4 regions of the Pseudomonas sp. Cab53 genome follow, and region 2 is predicted to be linked to each of the others. Evidence: predicted binding sites of a transcription regulator. Region 2 holds the regulator's gene; each other region holds the start of a gene.
The links. The regulator FliA, encoded in region 2, starts transcription of late flagellar genes. The targets are predictions, from matches to a motif close to CTAAAGTTTNNNNNNNNNNNGCCGNTAA.
Positions count from the first base shown of each region.

Region 1 (4,212 bases), 1.8 Mb from region 2:
AAAGTGGGACGACTAACTTTAGGGAAATTTCTCACTTAGAAAAGCATTTTTCTGACATCGAGCCCAAAAAAAATTGCTTTAGATAGGCGCAGCCGTCTACACGACACTGCCGATTCTAGAGCAGCCGAAGGCGTGGAGACTACTCGCAGCACTCGACAATTCGTCGGTAAACCCTAGAAAAGGAATTCGCATGGCTATTTTCATCCCGCTCCGGCCCCCTATCGTCCCTTGTGTCGTCGACACAGCCGATACCTTCGACGGTGTCGATTACCTGCCCATTTCGTTGATTCAACCGCGTTATCGAGTTGTCCTGGCCGGAAAGTGTTTCTTTCACATTGAAGAAACATCCACTGGGCGTGTAAGAGGTTTCCGCACCGACCATAACGAGGCCTGCTACCTGGCCAGGCGTCTCGAACAGAGTGCTTGAAGGCCTGATGTCGATCGAACTCCTGGCGCTCGCTTGTCTCTGATAGAAAGAAGCAACCCAGGCGTCATGACGGCGCCCGCCAAAGGAGAACCCCATGGAACAGCCTTCACACGAGCTCAGTACCCTGTTCGACCAACTCGGCCTGCCCTCGGACGGCAAAGCCATCGACGATTTCATCGTGGCCCACCCGCTGGCACCGGAGATCAAGCTGGTGGAGGCCGACTTCTGGTCGGATCAGCAGAAAGCCCTGCTGCGTGAATGGCTGCTGGCCGACGGCGAAGAGGCGGTCCTGGTGGACCAACTGAACGTGCGTTTGCACGACGGTAAATAACCTAGAGGCCATCGGTTGAGCCCCTGTGGCGAGGGGATTTATCCCCGTTGGGCTGCGTAGCAGCCCCTAGGTCACACATTGCGGCGTATCAGGTCGGCTGCAACCAGCCTTTTTGGGGCTGCCTCGCAGCCCAACGGGGATAAATCCCCTCGCCACGGGGTTTTGCGTTTATTCAATAGAGTGAACGTCAACGCGCCTTCTCAGGCTTGTAACCCAACCGCAACCCACCCCAATGACGGCCCTTGACCATGATCGGTACGGAGAGGTCGTGCATCAGTTCGCCCGTGTCGCGGGTGTAGGTCTGCAACAGCACCGGTTGCTGGTGACTGCCGCAGCGGATGCCGGTGCGGTCGGAGAACTTGCGCTTGGTGCGGTTGTTCAGGGTGTCCACCTGGGGATCGCCGGTCAACGGCTGGCTGAACACCTTGTTGTGGGTTGGCACATAGCCTTGCTGGGTGCAGGCGATCGCGAAGACCAGGCCTTCGTGCCGGGCGAGCAACGGTTCCTGGATCGGCGGCAGCACTTGGTCGGTGTAGCGGTCGAAGCGGGTCTGGAACTTGGCGGGCTGGGTATTGGGAATGGCCTGGTAGTTGCGGTCGAACAGGTCATCCAGGCTGACGCGGCCCTGGTCGATATCGGCCTCGAACTGCGCGGCAATCTGGCTCGCCCCTTCCCGTGCCAGGTCATAGACGCGCTGGTGATAGTCATCGAGGCCCACCTCGGCCAGGCGTTCGCTGATGGATTCGGCCTGGCCTTCCATCTGCACCGCCGCCTCGGCCAGGCGCTGGGTCTGCTGGTCGCTGATGGACAGGTCGCCGCGCATTTGCTCGATGGCATGGAACAGGCTGTCGAGCTGCTCGCGGTTGGCGTCGGTGCCCTGGGCGATAGCGCCGACCTGGGTTTCCACGCCTTCGGCGAGCCGGGCAATGTTCTCCAGGTGCTGGCCGGTGTGCTCGACCTGCTGCACGCCGCTGTCCAGGTCATCGGCCAGTTGACGGATCTGCTCCACCACCTGGGCCGTGCGCTGCTGGATGTCCGCGACCATCACCCCAACCTCGCCGGTCGCCGCCGCGGTACGTCCGGCCAAGCCGCGGACTTCATCGGCCACCACCGCAAATCCGCGGCCGTGCTCGCCAGCCCGAGCCGCTTCGATGGCCGCGTTCAGCGCCAGCAGGTTGGTCTGGCTGGCAATCGACTGGATCACCAGGCTGACCCGCTGGATTTCATCGCTGCGCACGCTCAAGGCTTCGATCAACTCGCGACTGTCGTTGGCCCGCTGGCTGAGCTGGTGCATGCGACTGATGGACTCCACCAGCTCGCTGCGCCCGGCCACGCTGCTGCGATGGGCCTCGCTGGCGGCACCCAGGGCCTGCTGGCTGAGGTGTGAAGTCGCCTGTTCGGTGGCAATCATCGATTCGGCGTTGCTGACGATCCGCGCCGCCGCATCGAGTTGCGACTGGACCTTGCCGGCCAGTTGCTTGACCGAATAGGCGACACCGGCGGCCGACAGCGCGTTATGACTGGTGGTATAGGACAAATCGCGAGTCAGCTCGGACAGCCGGTCGGTCGCCGGCGCCTGGACCGTGGCCACCCGCGAGCGCAGGCGTGGCAACCAGACGATGAGCATCACCAACGGCAGGCCCAGGTACAGGGACCAGCCGCCCAGGGTCATGCCACACAACAGCAAGGTCAGGGCAAGGCTCTGCAAGGTCGGCGTCAGCCAGCGTGCCAGGCCTTTCGTCACCGGTACCGAGGCCGGCACCGCACCCGCCAGAGATCCTTCTGTCGCCATGTTCGTCACCCACGCTTATCGTTGTTATGAGCGCATTAAACGCCACTATGGGGCCATTATCCATGGTCCATTAGTCGCGGTTCTTGCATCAGGTCAACGGCAGGGAGGGTGAGATATTGAGCGAAGATCGCAACCTGCGGTGCGCGGTTGCGATCTTTCAAGAGGCGGGATCAGGCCTGGCGCTGGTGCTTGTCGATCTGCTCGTGGCGTTCCTGGGCTTCGATGCAGTACTTGGTGGTCGGGCTGATCAGCAGGCGCTTGAGGCCGATAGGCTCGCCGCTGTCGTCGCACCAGCCGAAGCTGTCATCGTTGATGCGGTCCAGGGCCTGCTCCAGTTGCGGCAGCATGCGCTGGTCACGGTCAATGGCGTTGACCAGCCAGGTGCGCTCTTCTTCTACGGAAGCAGCGTCGGCCGGGTCGGCCGGGGTGTCCAGGCTCTCAATGGCGATTCGGTTCTGTTCGATGCGCTCGTGGGTTTCGACTTTCATGTTCTGCAACAGCTTGGTGAAGAAAGCCAGCTGCTCGGCGTTCATGTAGTCATCCGCCGGCATGGCCAGCAACTTTTCCTTTGTCATTGATATCTCTATAAAAAAACGTGCATTAAGGCGAATTATGGAGCGTCCCGCAGCGCAGCTGCCACGCTCGTCAGGAAGGCGCCGTCTATTCCAAGCGCCACCCGGCACTCAATTTACGAGGGGCGGCAGTCTAAGGCCGAGTGGAGGCCCCAGCAACCGAAAACATAGGGAAAATGTCCGACAACCCCTAGAAATGTTCTCTGACACGCTTTCGGCGGTCATCGGAGTGCGTTTATAACAAGAAATTCGCTGCAATGGCTGTATTAAGAAGACAAATGGCAACGCCACGCGGGTCAGGCGTGGCGCTTTGTCGCATTACAAGGCTGTTTAACGCTTGAGTTTGCGTTTGTTGCGGTACTGATCGATGACCACGGCCACCACAATGATCAGCCCCTTGATGATGTCCTGGATGTAGGCGTCGACACCGACAAAGGTGAACCCACTGGCCATCACCCCGAGAATCAGCGCCCCGATCACCGTCCCGGTGATGCGCCCTACCCCACCCGCCAGGCTGGTGCCACCGATCACTGCCGCCGCGATCGCGTCCAGTTCATAAGACATGCCCATGCCGGCCTGCCCGGTCGCCGCCCGCGCCGAGGCCACCACCCCGGCCAACCCCGCCAGCAGCCCGGCGATGCTGTAGACGATCACCAGGTGGCGCTTGACGTTGATGCCCGAGGTGCGCGCCGCCTGCATGTTGCCGCCGATGGCGTAGGTGTACTTGCCGTACTTGGTGTAACGCAGGGCGATGTGGAAGATCACCGCCACCACCAGGAAAATGATCACCGGCATCGCGCCATGGCCGATGGCCGTGTAGGAGTCCGACAACATGCTCACCGGCTGGCCTTCGGTGTAGTAGCGCGCCAGGCCACGGGCCGAGACCATCATGCCGAGGGTGGCAATGAACGGCGGGATGCCGGTGATGGCGATGATGCTGCCGTTGATTGCCCCGGCCAACAGCCCGACACCGAGCCCGGCCACCACCGGGATCCACGCCGGCAGGTCGGTCAGCGAGGGGAACACCGCCCGGGCGAAGTCCGACGTCTGGGCCAGGCTGGCGGCAATCATTGCCGACAGCGCCAGCACC
Region 1 is NZ_AP021902.1:3,497,138-3,501,349, forward strand. It holds gene KI241_RS15090 (hypothetical protein) at 191-427, shown strand; gene KI241_RS15095 (DUF2789 family protein) at 522-758, shown strand; gene KI241_RS15100 (methyl-accepting chemotaxis protein) at 946-2,550, opposite strand; gene KI241_RS15105 (TraR/DksA C4-type zinc finger protein) at 2,721-3,125, opposite strand; gene KI241_RS15110 (ABC transporter permease) at 3,453-4,212, opposite strand, start outside.
Region 1: KI241_RS15100 (methyl-accepting chemotaxis protein) is a predicted target of FliA. The motif match lies at 2,644-2,671, and genes of this name have one in related genera.

Region 2 (4,212 bases):
CAACGTCTTCTCTTTTATCGGCATGAATTTGCGGACCTTCACCCTGAGAGAGATGTTTTTGTGGATCTTTTTCAGCAAGCATCGCTTCACGGTCGTGTTCGATGCCCGCAAAGCGGTCGACTTGGCTGGCCATCAACACCAGCTTGAGCAAATTGCTTTCCACTTCGGTAACCAGTTGGGTCACGCGCTTGATCACCTGGCCGGTCAGGTCCTGATAGTCCTGGGCCAACAAGATGTCGTTGAGGTTGCTGGCGACGGCGCGGTTTTCGCTGCTGCTGCGCGTCAGGAAACCGTCGACCCGGCGGGCCAACTCGCGAAACTCCTCGGCCCCCACCTCGCGACGCATGAACCGACCCCAGTCGGTGCTCAAGGCCTGGGCTTCCTCGCTCAGGCCATTGACCAGCGGCGTGGCGCTCTCCACCAAATCCATGGTGCGGTTGGCCGCCGCTTCGGTCAGCTTGACCACATACCCCAGGCGCTCGGTGGCGTCGGTGATCTGCGAGACTTCCTCGGCCTGCGGCATGCGCGGGTCGATCTGGAAATTGACAATCGCGCTGTGCAATTCACGCGTGAGCTTGCCCACTTCCAGATACAGACCACGGTCACGGGTCTGGTTGAGCTCATGGATCATTTGAACCGCATCGCCAAAACGGCCTTTTTCGAGGCTTTCGACCAGTTCACGGGCATGTTTTTTCAGGGTCGATTCGAAATCGCCCATTGAAGATTCGTTATCCATAGCTCCCCCCGGGGCGCCGTTAGCCGATGCGTTCGAAGATTTTTTCGATCTTCTCTTTCAACGCCTGGGCCGTGAAGGGTTTGACCACGTAGCCGTTCACACCGGCCTGGGCCGCTTCGATGATCTGCTCGCGCTTGGCTTCGGCGGTGACCATCAGCACGGGAAGGTGCTTGAGTTTTTCATCAGCGCGCACCTGGCGCAGCAGGTCGATGCCGGTCATGCCGGGCATGTTCCAGTCGGTGACCAGAAAATCGAAGTTGCCACTGTGCAACATCGGGAGCGCAGTGGTCCCGTCATCTGCTTCGGCCGTGTTGGTGAACCCAAGGTCACGCAACAGGTTTTTAATGATCCGCCGCATCGTTGAGAAGTCATCAACGATGAGGATTTTCATGTTCTTGTCCAATTCGACCTCCAAGCAGTCTTAAACGCGTCCAGCACCTGAACGCGCCATTTCAATCAATCCGGCACAACGCTCGACAACAGCGCGCAGCACAACGGGTGAGACCGTGCAGTACCTGCCAGCCTCGTTCGCAGCGCCCCCGCACTGCGTATCAGCGCGCTCGCCATTCCCCCAAACGCCCCCGCAAACGGGCTGCGCACTGGCTGTGTAACTGGCTGACCCGCGATTCGCTGACCCCCAGGACCTCACCGATTTCCTTGAGGTTCAGCTCTTCGTCGTAGTACAGCGCCAAGACCAGTCGCTCACGCTCCGGCAAATTGGCAATCGCTTCGGCCAGCGCGCTCTGGAAGCGTTCATCTTCCAGGTCACGCGATGGCTCCATGTGAGCACTCGCGCCATCCTCGTGCAGCCCTTCATGCTCGCCGTCCTGCAACAGGTCGTCGAAACTGAACAGGCGGCTGCCCAAGGTATCGTTCAAAATCCCGTAATAATCATCGAGACTCAACTGGAGTTCGGCCGCAACCTCGTGATCTTTAGCGTCACGCCCGGTTTTAGCTTCAATCGCACGGATCGCATCGCTCACCATGCGGGTGTTGCGGTGCACCGAACGCGGTGCCCAATCGCCCTTGCGGACCTCATCGAGCATCGCGCCGCGGATACGGATACCGGCGTAGGTCTCGAAACTGGCGCCCTTGCTCGCGTCGTATTTGTTCGACACTTCGAGCAGGCCGATCATGCCGGCCTGGATCAGGTCCTCGACCTGGACACTGGCCGGCAGCCGCGCCAGCAAGTGATAGGCGATACGCTTGACCAGGGGCGCGTAACGCTCGATCAACTCGTACTGGGCGTCCCGTGCCGATTTCTTGTAGAGGTGGTTGTAACTGCTGGCTGTCATAGCACGGGCCCTGCTGTTTGTTGCACGAGACGCTCGACGAAAAATTCCAGATGCCCGCGCGGGTTGGCCGGCAGCGGCCAGCTATCGACCTTCTGGGCGATTGCCTTGAACGCCAGCGCACATTTGGAACGTGGAAAAGCTTCATAGACGGCACGTTGCTTCTGGACGGCCTTGCGGACACTTTCGTCGTAGGGCACGGCGCCGACGTATTGTAGGGCGACATCCAGGAAGCGATCCGTGACCTTGGTCAGCTTGGCGAACAGATTGCGTCCCTCCTGCGGGCTCTGCGCCATGTTGGCCAGGACGCGGAAGCGGTTCATGCCGTAGTCGCGGTTCAGCAGCTTGATCAGGGCATAGGCGTCGGTGATGGAAGTCGGTTCATCGCAGACCACCAGCAGCACTTCCTGGGCGGCCCGCACGAAACTGACGACCGAGTCACCGATGCCGGCCGCGGTGTCGATTACCAGCACATCGAGGTTGTCGCCGATGTCGCTGAACGCCTGGATCAGGCCCGCGTGCTGGGCCGGGGTCAGGTGAACCATGCTCTGGGTGCCGGAGGCGGCCGGCACGATGCGAATCCCGCCAGGCCCTTGCAACAGTACGTCGCGCAGTTCACAGCGGCCTTCGATCACGTCCGCCAGCGTGCGCTTTGGGGTTAGCCCCAGCAACACGTCGACGTTCGCCAGGCCCAGGTCGGCGTCCAGCAGCATGACCCGTCGGCCAAGCTCTGCCAGAGCCAGGGACAAGTTCACTGACACGTTAGTCTTCCCGACGCCACCTTTGCCGCCGGTCACCGCGATCACCTGTACGGGATGCATGCTGCCCATGTTCGTTCTTTACCTTGTCTTACTTAGACGGAGGCCACATTACTGGCTGCGCGTTCACACGGAACAATGCATGGCAGACCATCGATGTAGGTACAAAAAATACTCATGATAACCTCAGCCGACCTGTTTGGATGGGCTGTGGTAGATATCAGCGAACATGTCAGCCATGGCTTCTTCGCTGGGTTCTTCCTGCATTTGCACACTCACGGCACGACTGACCAGTTGATGACGGCGCGGCAGATGCAGATCATCCGGGATCCGCGGCCCGTCGGTCAGGTAGGCCACCGGCAGTTCATGACCGATCGCCAGGCTCAACACCTCGCCCAGGCTTGCCGTTTCGTCCAGCTTAGTCAGGATGCAGCCGGCCAGCCCGCAGCGCTTGTAGCTGTGGTATGCGGCGGTTAGAACCTGTTTCTGGCTGGTGGTTGCCAACACGAGATAATTTTTTGACTTGATACCGCGCCCGGCCAGGCTCTCGAGCTGCAGGCGCAGGGCCGGATCGCTGGCTTGCAGGCCGGCGGTATCGATCAGCACGACGCGCTTGCGCAGCAAAGGCTCCAGCGCCTGGGCCAGGGACTGGCCCGGGTCCACGTGGGTCACCGACACATTGAGGATACGGCCCAGGGTCTTGAGTTGCTCCTGGGCTCCGATGCGGAAGCTGTCCATGCTCACCAGCGCAATGCTCTGGGCACCGTACTTGAGTACATAACGGGCGGCGAGCTTGGCCAGGGTGGTGGTCTTGCCCATGCCGGCAGGACCGACCATGGCAATCACCCCGCCCTCTTCCAGTGGCTCGACGTCCGGCGTGGCGATCATACGCGCCAGGTGTGCCAACAGCATGCGCCAAGCCTGGCGAGGCTCTTCGATCCCATTGATCAGTGCCAGCAGGTCGCGGGACAACGGACCGGACAGACCGATGCGTTGCAGGCGACGCCACAGGTTGGCCTGGGCCGGACGGCTGCCTTGCAACTGGTTCCAGGCCAGGGAGCCGAGCTGGACTTCCATCAGTTCGCGCAGGCTGTTGAGTTCAAAGCGCATCGAGTCCAGGGCACGCGGGTCGACCCCACGGGCTGGCGCGGCGGGCGCTGGCGCCGGCCGACGCGGCTCGGCCTGGGTAGGCTCGATCAGCGGTTCAGCGGCAGTCAGCGGCAGGCCGGCGGTCAGTGGCTGACCGGCGAACAATTGACGATTGGTGCCTGGCGCGGCCTCGCCTTCGCTGCTGCGCAGGCTCAGTTCGGCCTGGGCACTGGCGATGCGCGATTGGGTCTTGCGCAGCTCGTCCTCGAGTTCCATGTTCGGAACACGCGGGGCCAGCGCCGACAATTTGTAGTCCAGAGCCGCTGTCAGCTCGACA
Region 2 is NZ_AP021902.1:1,723,827-1,728,038, reverse strand. It holds gene KI241_RS07530 (protein phosphatase CheZ) at 1-736, opposite strand, end outside; gene KI241_RS07525 (chemotaxis response regulator CheY) at 756-1,127, opposite strand; gene fliA (RNA polymerase sigma factor FliA) at 1,288-2,031, opposite strand; gene fleN (flagellar synthesis regulator FleN) at 2,028-2,858, opposite strand; gene flhF (flagellar biosynthesis protein FlhF) at 2,973-4,212, opposite strand, start outside.

Region 3 (4,212 bases), 2.0 Mb from region 2:
CGAACAGTTCGAACCACGCCGCCACCGCCAGCAGGCTCACCGCCAGGTTGATCACCTCGGCGAACGCCGGGTCATTGTGGTCCAGGAACAGGCCGACCAACGCGTGGGGCAGCAGCCAGAAGACCATGGCGAACGCCAGCATCACCGCCGCGCCGAAGCCGATCCCGACCCGCCCGGCCAGGCGCGCCTTGGGTAACTGCCCGGCGCCATAGTGCTGGCCGATGCGCATGGTGATGGCATAGGACATGCCCGCCGGGACCATGAATGCCACCGAGACGATCTGCAGGGCGATCTGATGCGCCGCCAACGGTGTGCTGCCCATGGTGCCCATGCACAGCGCCGCGAACGCAAAGAGCCCGACTTCCACGGCGTAGGTGCCACCGATCGGCAGGCCCAGGCGCCACAGTTCCCTGAGGTATTGACGGTTGGGGCGAAACAGGCCGTCCAACAACGGGTACGCGCGATAGGCCGGGTGCCGGTGGATGTGCCAGGCCAGCACCAGGGCCATGCCGTTGGCGACGATCGCCGTGACCAGGCCGATGCCCATCAGGCCCAGTTTCGGCAAGCCGAACAGGCCAGTGATGAGGGCGTAGTTGAGCAGGAAATTGGCTACCGTACCGCCGAGGCTGATCACCATCACCGGCGTGGCCCGGCCAATGGCGCTGGTGAAGCCGCGCAGGGCCATGAAACTCAAGTAGCCGGGCAGGGCAAACGGCAGCGCCAGCAGGAACTGGCCGGCGGAAAGCACATTGGTTTCAGTCTGGCCGAACAGCAGCAACACCGGCTTGAGGTTCCACAACAGCAAAGCCGCCACCAGCGCCATCAGCCAGGCCAGCCATAGCCCGGCCTGGGTCAGGCGGGTGGCGCCCTCGATGTCTCCCGCGCCTTGGCGGATCGCTACCAGCGTCCCCACCGCCGCGATCACGCCGATGCAAAAAATCGACACGAACGAGTAACTGGCTGCCCCGAGGCCGCCTCCAGCCAGGGCTTCAGGGCTCAGGCGCGCCATCATCACGGTGTCGGTGAGCACCATCAGCATGTGCGCCAACTGCGAGGCAATCAGCGGCCCCGCCAACCGCAGGATGGCCCAGAGTTCGGTACGCACCGGATGCCGCATGATCATCACGCTCCCTGTTCGAATGAGGCAGTAAAGCAACGATTCTCGGCGTTCACGACGGTCTGCACAAAAGGATAAAAACGATCGCTGACATGATTAAAACTCATGCAACTGAAGTTCTGTTAGGGTGTGCCAATCGCTCCCGGAGTTTTTCCCTTGTCTCGTCGTCTTCCCCCTCTTTATGCGCTGCGGGCATTCGAAGCGGCGGCGCGGTACAGCTCGTTCACTCGCGCCGCTGAGGAGCTGTCGATTACCCAGAGCGCGGTCAGCCGGCATATTCGTACGCTGGAGGAGCATTTCGCCTGTCGCTTGTTTCATCGCAGCGGGCGCAACCTGCAACTGACCGAAGCGGCGCGGTTGCTGCTGCCGGGTGTGCGCGACGGCTTCATGGCCTTGGAGCGGGCGTGCCATACCTTGCACGGTGAAGACGGCATCCTGCGGATGAAGGCGCCTTCGACCCTGACCATGCGCTGGCTATTGGCGCGCTTGAGCCGCTTCCGGCATTTGCAGCCCGGCAACGAAGTGCAACTGACCAGCGCCTGGATGGACATCGATGCGGTGGACTTCAACACCGAGCCGTTCGATTGCGCGGTCTTGCTGGGCAACGGGCATTTTCCCGTGGACTGGGAGGCCAGCCTGTTGTTTCCCGAGGAACTGATTCCGGTGGGCGCGCCGAATCTGCTGAACGATCAACCCTGGGATGTGCAGCGACTGGCCAAGGCCGAGTTGCTGCACCCCACGCCGGATCGCCGAGACTGGCGCAGTTGGCTGGAGCGCATGGGCTTGTCCGACCAGGTGTCGCTCAAGGGCGGACAAGTGTTCGACACCCTGGAGTTGGGCATGATTGCCGCCGCGCGTGGGTACGGTGTCTCCATGGGGGATCTGCTGATGGTGGCCGAGGATGTGGCCCAGGGGCGCTTGAGTCTGCCCTGGCCGACCGCTGTCGCCAGCGGTGAGCACTATTACCTGGTGTGGCCGAAAACCCGCCCGGGAGGTGACCGTTTGCGGCGGCTCAGTGATTTTCTCCAGAGCGAGGTCAAGGCCATGCAACTGCCTGCGGTGGAGCGTCTTGGCTGAAACGTTGCACTTCAGGTGCTAGCCACTTGGCATTATTCCTTCCAGATCGCTCAAGTATTCGGTGGCGCTGCCGAATCCGTGAACATGGAACCCTCGTTCAGAAAGGGCAAACCACCTACCTTATTTCGAAATAATGCCGAGCGTGCGACGTGATCAGGATGATCCAGAGTCTCGGCCAGGAGCCGTCATGTCCCAACCCCGTGCCCGGATCGCCTCACAGCTAGGCCTTGCCCTCGCCGTGATACTGGCGATCGTGATCTCCGGCAGTACCGTCTTCGCCTTGCGCTCGCTGGACACCGCCAACCTTGCCACCCGTGAAGAACACCTGGCCAGCGAAGCGCGCCTGATGGCCGACCAGCTCAATACGTTCCACGGCACCTTGCGTGAGAGCACGCAGCGTTTGGCCGGCCTGTTCGAAAAACGCTTCAGCGCGGGCCTGAGCGTGCACCCGGACCTGTCGGTGACCGTGGCAGGCGTGCAGACCCCCGGCTTGGACCTGGGCGGCGAAATGCTGAACAACAATTTCAAGGAAGTTGACGAGTTCAAGCAGATGACCGCCGGTACCGCCACGATATTCGTGCGCAGCGGCGACGACTTCATCCGCATCAGCACGTCGGTGGCCAAGCAGGACGGTTCGCGCGCCATCGGCACCGTGCTCGATCATGCCAGCCCGGCCTACGCCCGCCTGATGGGTGGGCAGAGCTACATCGGCCGTGTCCTGCTGTTCGGTCGTTACTACATGACCCAGTACAGCCCGGTCCGTGACAGCAGCGGCAAGATCATCGCCGCGCTCTATGTGGGGTTCGACTACACCGACGCGCAGAACGCGCAGTTCGAGAACCTCAAGCGTTTCCGCATCGGCAAGACCGGCTCGCTGGCCCTGCTGGATGAGCAAAACAAATGGCTGGTGCCACCGGCGGGCGTCCAGGCGCTCGATTCGGCGGTGACGACGGTCGTGGGCCTGGTGAAAACGCCGGGCAAGGGCGCGTTCTGGAGCGACACCGCCGAAGATTTCTACAGCGTCGCGGTGCCGTTCGAAGGCGGACCGTGGGCGGTCGTGGCGAGCATGCCGAAGGCTGAGATTCGCGAAGTGACCTGGAGCGTCGGCACGCAACTGGCCATTGGCAGCTTGCTGGCGATGTTGCTGGCGGTCGGCGCGGCGATGTGGCTGCTGCGCAGCAAGCTGGCTCCCCTGGGTGACCTGGTGCGCCAGGCCGAAGCGTTGGGTGCCGGCGACCTGAGCGTGCGCCTGAACGTGTCCAGTCACGACGAAATCGGCCAACTGGCCCGTGCGTTCAATCAGATGAGCCAGGCCCTGTCGACCATGGTCGAGCACATCCGCAAGGCCTCCCAGGAGGTCAACAGCCGGGCCCAGGCCCTGTCGGGCTTGTCCAGCGGTGCGTACGAGGGGATGGAGCAGCAGTCCGGCGAAATCACCAGCATGGCCGGCGCGGTGGAGGAATTCAGCGCTACGTCGTTGAACATTGCCGACAACATGGGCAACACCGAACGCCTGGCCCAGGAAAACGCCCAGCAGACGCGGATCGGCCGGACCTCGATGGATGAAGCCTCTTCGTCCCTGGAGCAGATCGCCGGCGCGCTGAACAGCACCGCCACGGTCATCAATACCCTGGGCCAGCGTTCCCAGGAAATCGGCGGCATTGTTGGCGTGATCACTTCGATCGCCGAGCAGACCAACCTGCTGGCCCTGAACGCCGCCATCGAAGCCGCCCGTGCCGGCGAGCAGGGGCGTGGGTTTGCCGTGGTGGCGGATGAAGTCCGTAGCCTGGCGTCTCGTACCCGGCAGGCCACGGACGAGATTTCCGGCATGATCAACAGCATCCAGCAGGAAACCGGCAACGCCATCAGCACCATGGAGCAAGGCAACCTGCTCATGCAGGAAGGCCTGTCGCGTAACGCCAACGTTGCTTCGGCCCTGGCACGCATCGACGAGCAGAGCCGCTCGGCTGGTCAGCAATTCGCCGCCATCACCACCGCCACCCAGGAACAAAGCAGCA
Region 3 is NZ_AP021902.1:6,003,578-6,007,789, reverse strand. It holds gene KI241_RS26550 (NorM family multidrug efflux MATE transporter) at 1-1,117, opposite strand, end outside; gene KI241_RS26545 (LysR substrate-binding domain-containing protein) at 1,274-2,194, shown strand; gene KI241_RS26540 (methyl-accepting chemotaxis protein) at 2,382-4,212, shown strand, end outside.
Region 3: KI241_RS26540 (methyl-accepting chemotaxis protein) is a predicted target of FliA. The motif match lies at 2,244-2,271, and genes of this name have one in related genera.

Region 4 (4,212 bases), 1.2 Mb from region 2:
CATGTGCAGGATGCCGTGGCGGCTGCGCACCGGGCGGTTGCCCAGCACCAGGCCACACAGGTACACCGCGAGGAAACCGCTGCCGTGCAAGGCGTTGGTCAGGGCGAATACGGCCAGGCCGCCGCTGATCACCAGGATCGGGTAGAGACCGTTGGCCAGGTGGATACGGTTGACCAATTGCAGCATCAACCAGCCACCGCCCAGGCCGAGTACCGCACCGATGCCGAACTCGCGCACCAAGTGTCCGAGCAGGCTCCAGTGCAGGCCGGTTTCGCCGCTGGCGAGCATGCCGATCAGGGTGACGGTCAGGAACACCGCCATGGGGTCGTTGCTGCCAGACTCGATCTCGAGGGTGGCGCTGACCCGCTCGTTCAGGCCCTTGCCGCCCAGCAGCGAGAACACCGCCGCGGCGTCGGTCGAGCCGACGATGGCGCCGATCAGCAAGCCTTGGATCAGGTTGAGGTTGAACAGCCACGCCGCCGCCAGGCCGGTCAGCCCGGTGGTAATCAGCACGCCCACCGTGGCCAGCGACAACGCTGGCCAGAGCGCCACGCGAAAGCTCGAGACCCGGGTGCGCAAACCGCCGTCCAGCAGGATGACAGCCAGGGCGAGGTTGCCGACCAGGTAGGCCGTGGCGTAGTTGTCGAACAGAATACCGGCGCCGTCGATACCGGCTGCCATGCCCACGGCCAGGATGATCACCAGGATCGGGATGCCCAGGCGGGACGAAAGAGAACTGACCAGAATGCTCGCACTCACCAGCAACGCGCCGATCAAGAACAGGCTGTTGATGGTCGTCGCAGTCAAAGGCAGTACTCCGGAAAAGCTTAAGGGCGGACACAGACTGACCATGCAGTCTGCGTGCCAGCGATTCTAACCTGTTGAAATGCGCTGCTGTCAAAAAAGCTTTTGAACGAGGGAGCGATGAAACCTTGGATAGCCATCTGCGGCCATGGGATTGGTACTGCCCTTTGTGGCGAGGGGATTTATCCCCGTTGGGCTGCGAAGCAGCCCCAAAATCTTTGCTGCCATACAAATCGATGGCGAGCGCTTCGCACTCGATCGGGGATAAATCCCCTCGCCACAGGAAGCTCTCGCCACAAAGGCAGATAGGGTCTTAAAGACTGAAGCGCCCCACCATGCTGTTCAGGTCGACGGCCAGGCGCGACAGTTCGGCACTGGCGGCGCTGGTCTGGTTGGCGCCGGTGGCCGATTGCACCGACAGGTCGCGGATGTTCACCAGGTTGCGGTCGACTTCACGAGCTACTTGCGCCTGTTCTTCGGCGGCGCTGGCGATCACCAGGTTGCGTTCGTTGATCTCGACGATGGCGGTGTTGATCGTGTCCAGGGACAGGCCGGCGCCACGGGCGATGTTCAGGGTCGACTCGGCGCGCTCGGTGCTGTTGCGCATCGAATCCACGGCCTGTTCGGTGCCGTTCTGGATGCTGCCGATCATGCGTTCGATTTCGCTGGTCGACTGCTGGGTGCGATGCGCCAGGGCGCGCACTTCGTCCGCCACCACGGCGAAACCACGACCGGCTTCACCGGCACGGGCGGCTTCGATGGCCGCGTTGAGCGCCAGCAGGTTGGTCTGATCGGCCAGGCCGCGGATCACGTCCAGTACTTTGCCGATGTCCCGGGATTCGTCGGCCAGGTTGCCGATCAGCGTCGCGGTACTTTGCACATCGGCGCTCATGCGTTCGATGGCACCGACGGTTTCCTGCACCAGGTCGCGGCCATCGCCAGCGGAGGTGGTGGCGTTCTTCGAGGCCTCGGAGGTGCTGACCGCATTGCGGGCCACTTCTTCCACTGCACTGGTCATCTCGTTGACCGCGGTCGCGGCCTGCTCGATTTCGTTGTTTTGCAGGGTCAGGCCACGGGCGCTTTCGTCGGTGACGCTGTTGAGTTCTTCCGCGGCGGAGGCCAGTTGCGTGGCCGAGCCGGAGATGCGCTGCAAGGTGTCGCGCAGTTTGTCCTGCATGGTCGCCATCGCCCGCAGCAGGCGACCGGCTTCGTCGCTGCCATCGACCAGCACGGGCCGGGTCAGGTTGCCCTTGGCGATTTCTTCGGCGGCTTGCAGCGCGCTGCCAATCGGCCGGGTGATGCTGTTGGTCAGCAGCCAGGCGAACAGCAGGGTCAGGCCGGTGGCGATGACCAGCAGCGCGACGACCCAGGTGAACGCCGTTGAATACTGTTGCACAGCGCTCTGGTTGAGGTGCTCGGCCTGCTGGTTGTTGATCTCCATCAGGCGGTTGATCACCACGTTGATGGCATCGGAATTGGTCAGCAGCTCAGTGTTGAGCAGCGTGCGCAGCTCATCGATCTGGTTATTGCGCGACAGGGTCTTCATCCGCTCTTCGAGCTGACGGTATTGCCCCAGCAGTTGCACGTATTGCTCGTAGGCGGCCCGTTCTTCCGGGGCGCTGATGAGCTTTTCATAGGTGGCCTGGGCGGCCCGGATCTGCTGGTTGCGTTGTTCGAACAGCTCGTAGGTTTTTTGCTGGATGTCCGGTTCGCGGTTCACCAGCAGACGATAGGACAGCACCCGCAGGCGCAAGGTGAGCTGGGTGAACTCGTCCAGGGCCTTGATGCTGGGCACGCTGTTCTGGACGATGTTCTCGCCGGACGTGCGGATCTTGCTCATCTGGGCCAGGGCAAACACCCCGAGGATCAGCATCAGGGCGCCGATCAGGGCAAACCCCAGGAACGCCCGCGGGGCGATATTCATATTACGTAGAGACATGGAAAGTACCGGATGGAAGCGCTTCCGTGCGGGCTGTGACGGATATACCGGACTTATCGGTCATGCACCTGAAGTCTTGAGGGCGCTGCGGGCTTTTGTCGCGGCTCAAGGGCGGTGGCGCGACGAAGGGTAGGAACCAGATCCCTGAATCGCAGTCTCTAAAACTCGTCAGCGAAGCACCGCTGCCCGTAACCGTGGCGTCGCCGATGACTTTTCTTTATCGTACGCGCCCCCTGAAAAACCCTGGAAATCAATATGTTGGAAACATCCCTCAGCCAGCTGGAGCAACTGGTCAATGACCTGGTGCAACAGAATCGCCACCTCACTGGCCTGAACGAAACCCTGAGCGCGGACCTCGCCAGGGCCAAGGATGAAAACGAGAGTCTGCAACTGAGCCTGATGGAGCAGGAAGAACTGCACGGCACCGCCGCCGCCCGCATCCAGGCCTTGATCGAGCGCGCTAGCGCCGGTCCTGTCAGCGCATGAGGCACGGCGCCGAGGGGGTGACGGTCATCTCGATCCTGGGAGAGGATTATTCGATCAAGGCGCCGGCCGGGCAGGAGCAGGCCTTGCTGGACGCGGCCGCGATGCTCAAGGCTGCGCTGGCCGATACCAAGCGCAAATACCCGACGCTGATCGGTGATCGTTTGTTGGTCCTGGCGGCCATGAATCTGTGTTCGCAGCAGATCGATATGCAGAAGCAGCATCAGGCGGAGCTTGAGCGGTACCAGGAGCAGGTCAGTGCCACGGTGGATGTCATTTCCAAAACCATTCAGCAGGCCTGAAGGGTTCGATGATTCCTGTGGGAGCGGGCAAGCCTGCTCCCACAGGGGAAATGCGTTCACTCAAGAACAGGTTGGCTTTAAGGCCACCTTCGTGAGCAGGCTCACTCCCCAGAGAATTGGAAAGCGCCCCCAGCCTCAGAACCACTCATCCCGCATTTCCAGGCAAGTCCCATCCCGCGCTTCAAGCAACGCCAATTCATGATGACAACCCGGCACCTCCCACGTCAGGAAGTAGCGCGCCGCCTGCAGCTTGCCTTTATAGAAGTCCTGGTCCACCGCACTGCCCCTGGCCAGGCCTTCCTCGGCGCGAATTGCCTGTTCCAGCCAGCGCCAGCCGATCACCATATGGCCAAACACCTTGAGGTACAGCGCCGAGTTGGCCAGGCTGCTGTTGACCTTGCCCTGGGCCAGGTCTGTCAGCAGCCCGAGGGTGACGGTCTGCAGGCGCGCCACGAGGGCTTCCAGTGGTTGGTGCAACGGCGTCAGCGACGGGTGTGCCTGGGCGCGCTCGGTGGTGTCGGCCACCAGGCGGATCAACTGCTTGAGACCGGCGCCGCCGTTCTGCGCCAGTTTGCGCCCCAGCAGGTCCAGGGACTGAATGCCGTGGGTGCCTTCGTGGATCGGGTTCAAGCGGTTGTCGCGGTAATACTGTTCCACCGGGTATTCGCGGGTGTAGCCGTGGCC
Region 4 is NZ_AP021902.1:525,442-529,653, forward strand. It holds gene KI241_RS02265 (potassium/proton antiporter) at 1-807, opposite strand, end outside; gene KI241_RS02270 (methyl-accepting chemotaxis protein) at 1,118-2,743, opposite strand; gene KI241_RS02275 (hypothetical protein) at 2,999-3,229, shown strand; gene KI241_RS02280 (cell division protein ZapA) at 3,226-3,528, shown strand; gene KI241_RS02285 (acyl-CoA dehydrogenase) at 3,664-4,212, opposite strand, start outside.
Region 4: KI241_RS02270 (methyl-accepting chemotaxis protein) is a predicted target of FliA. The motif match lies at 2,797-2,824, and genes of this name have one in related genera.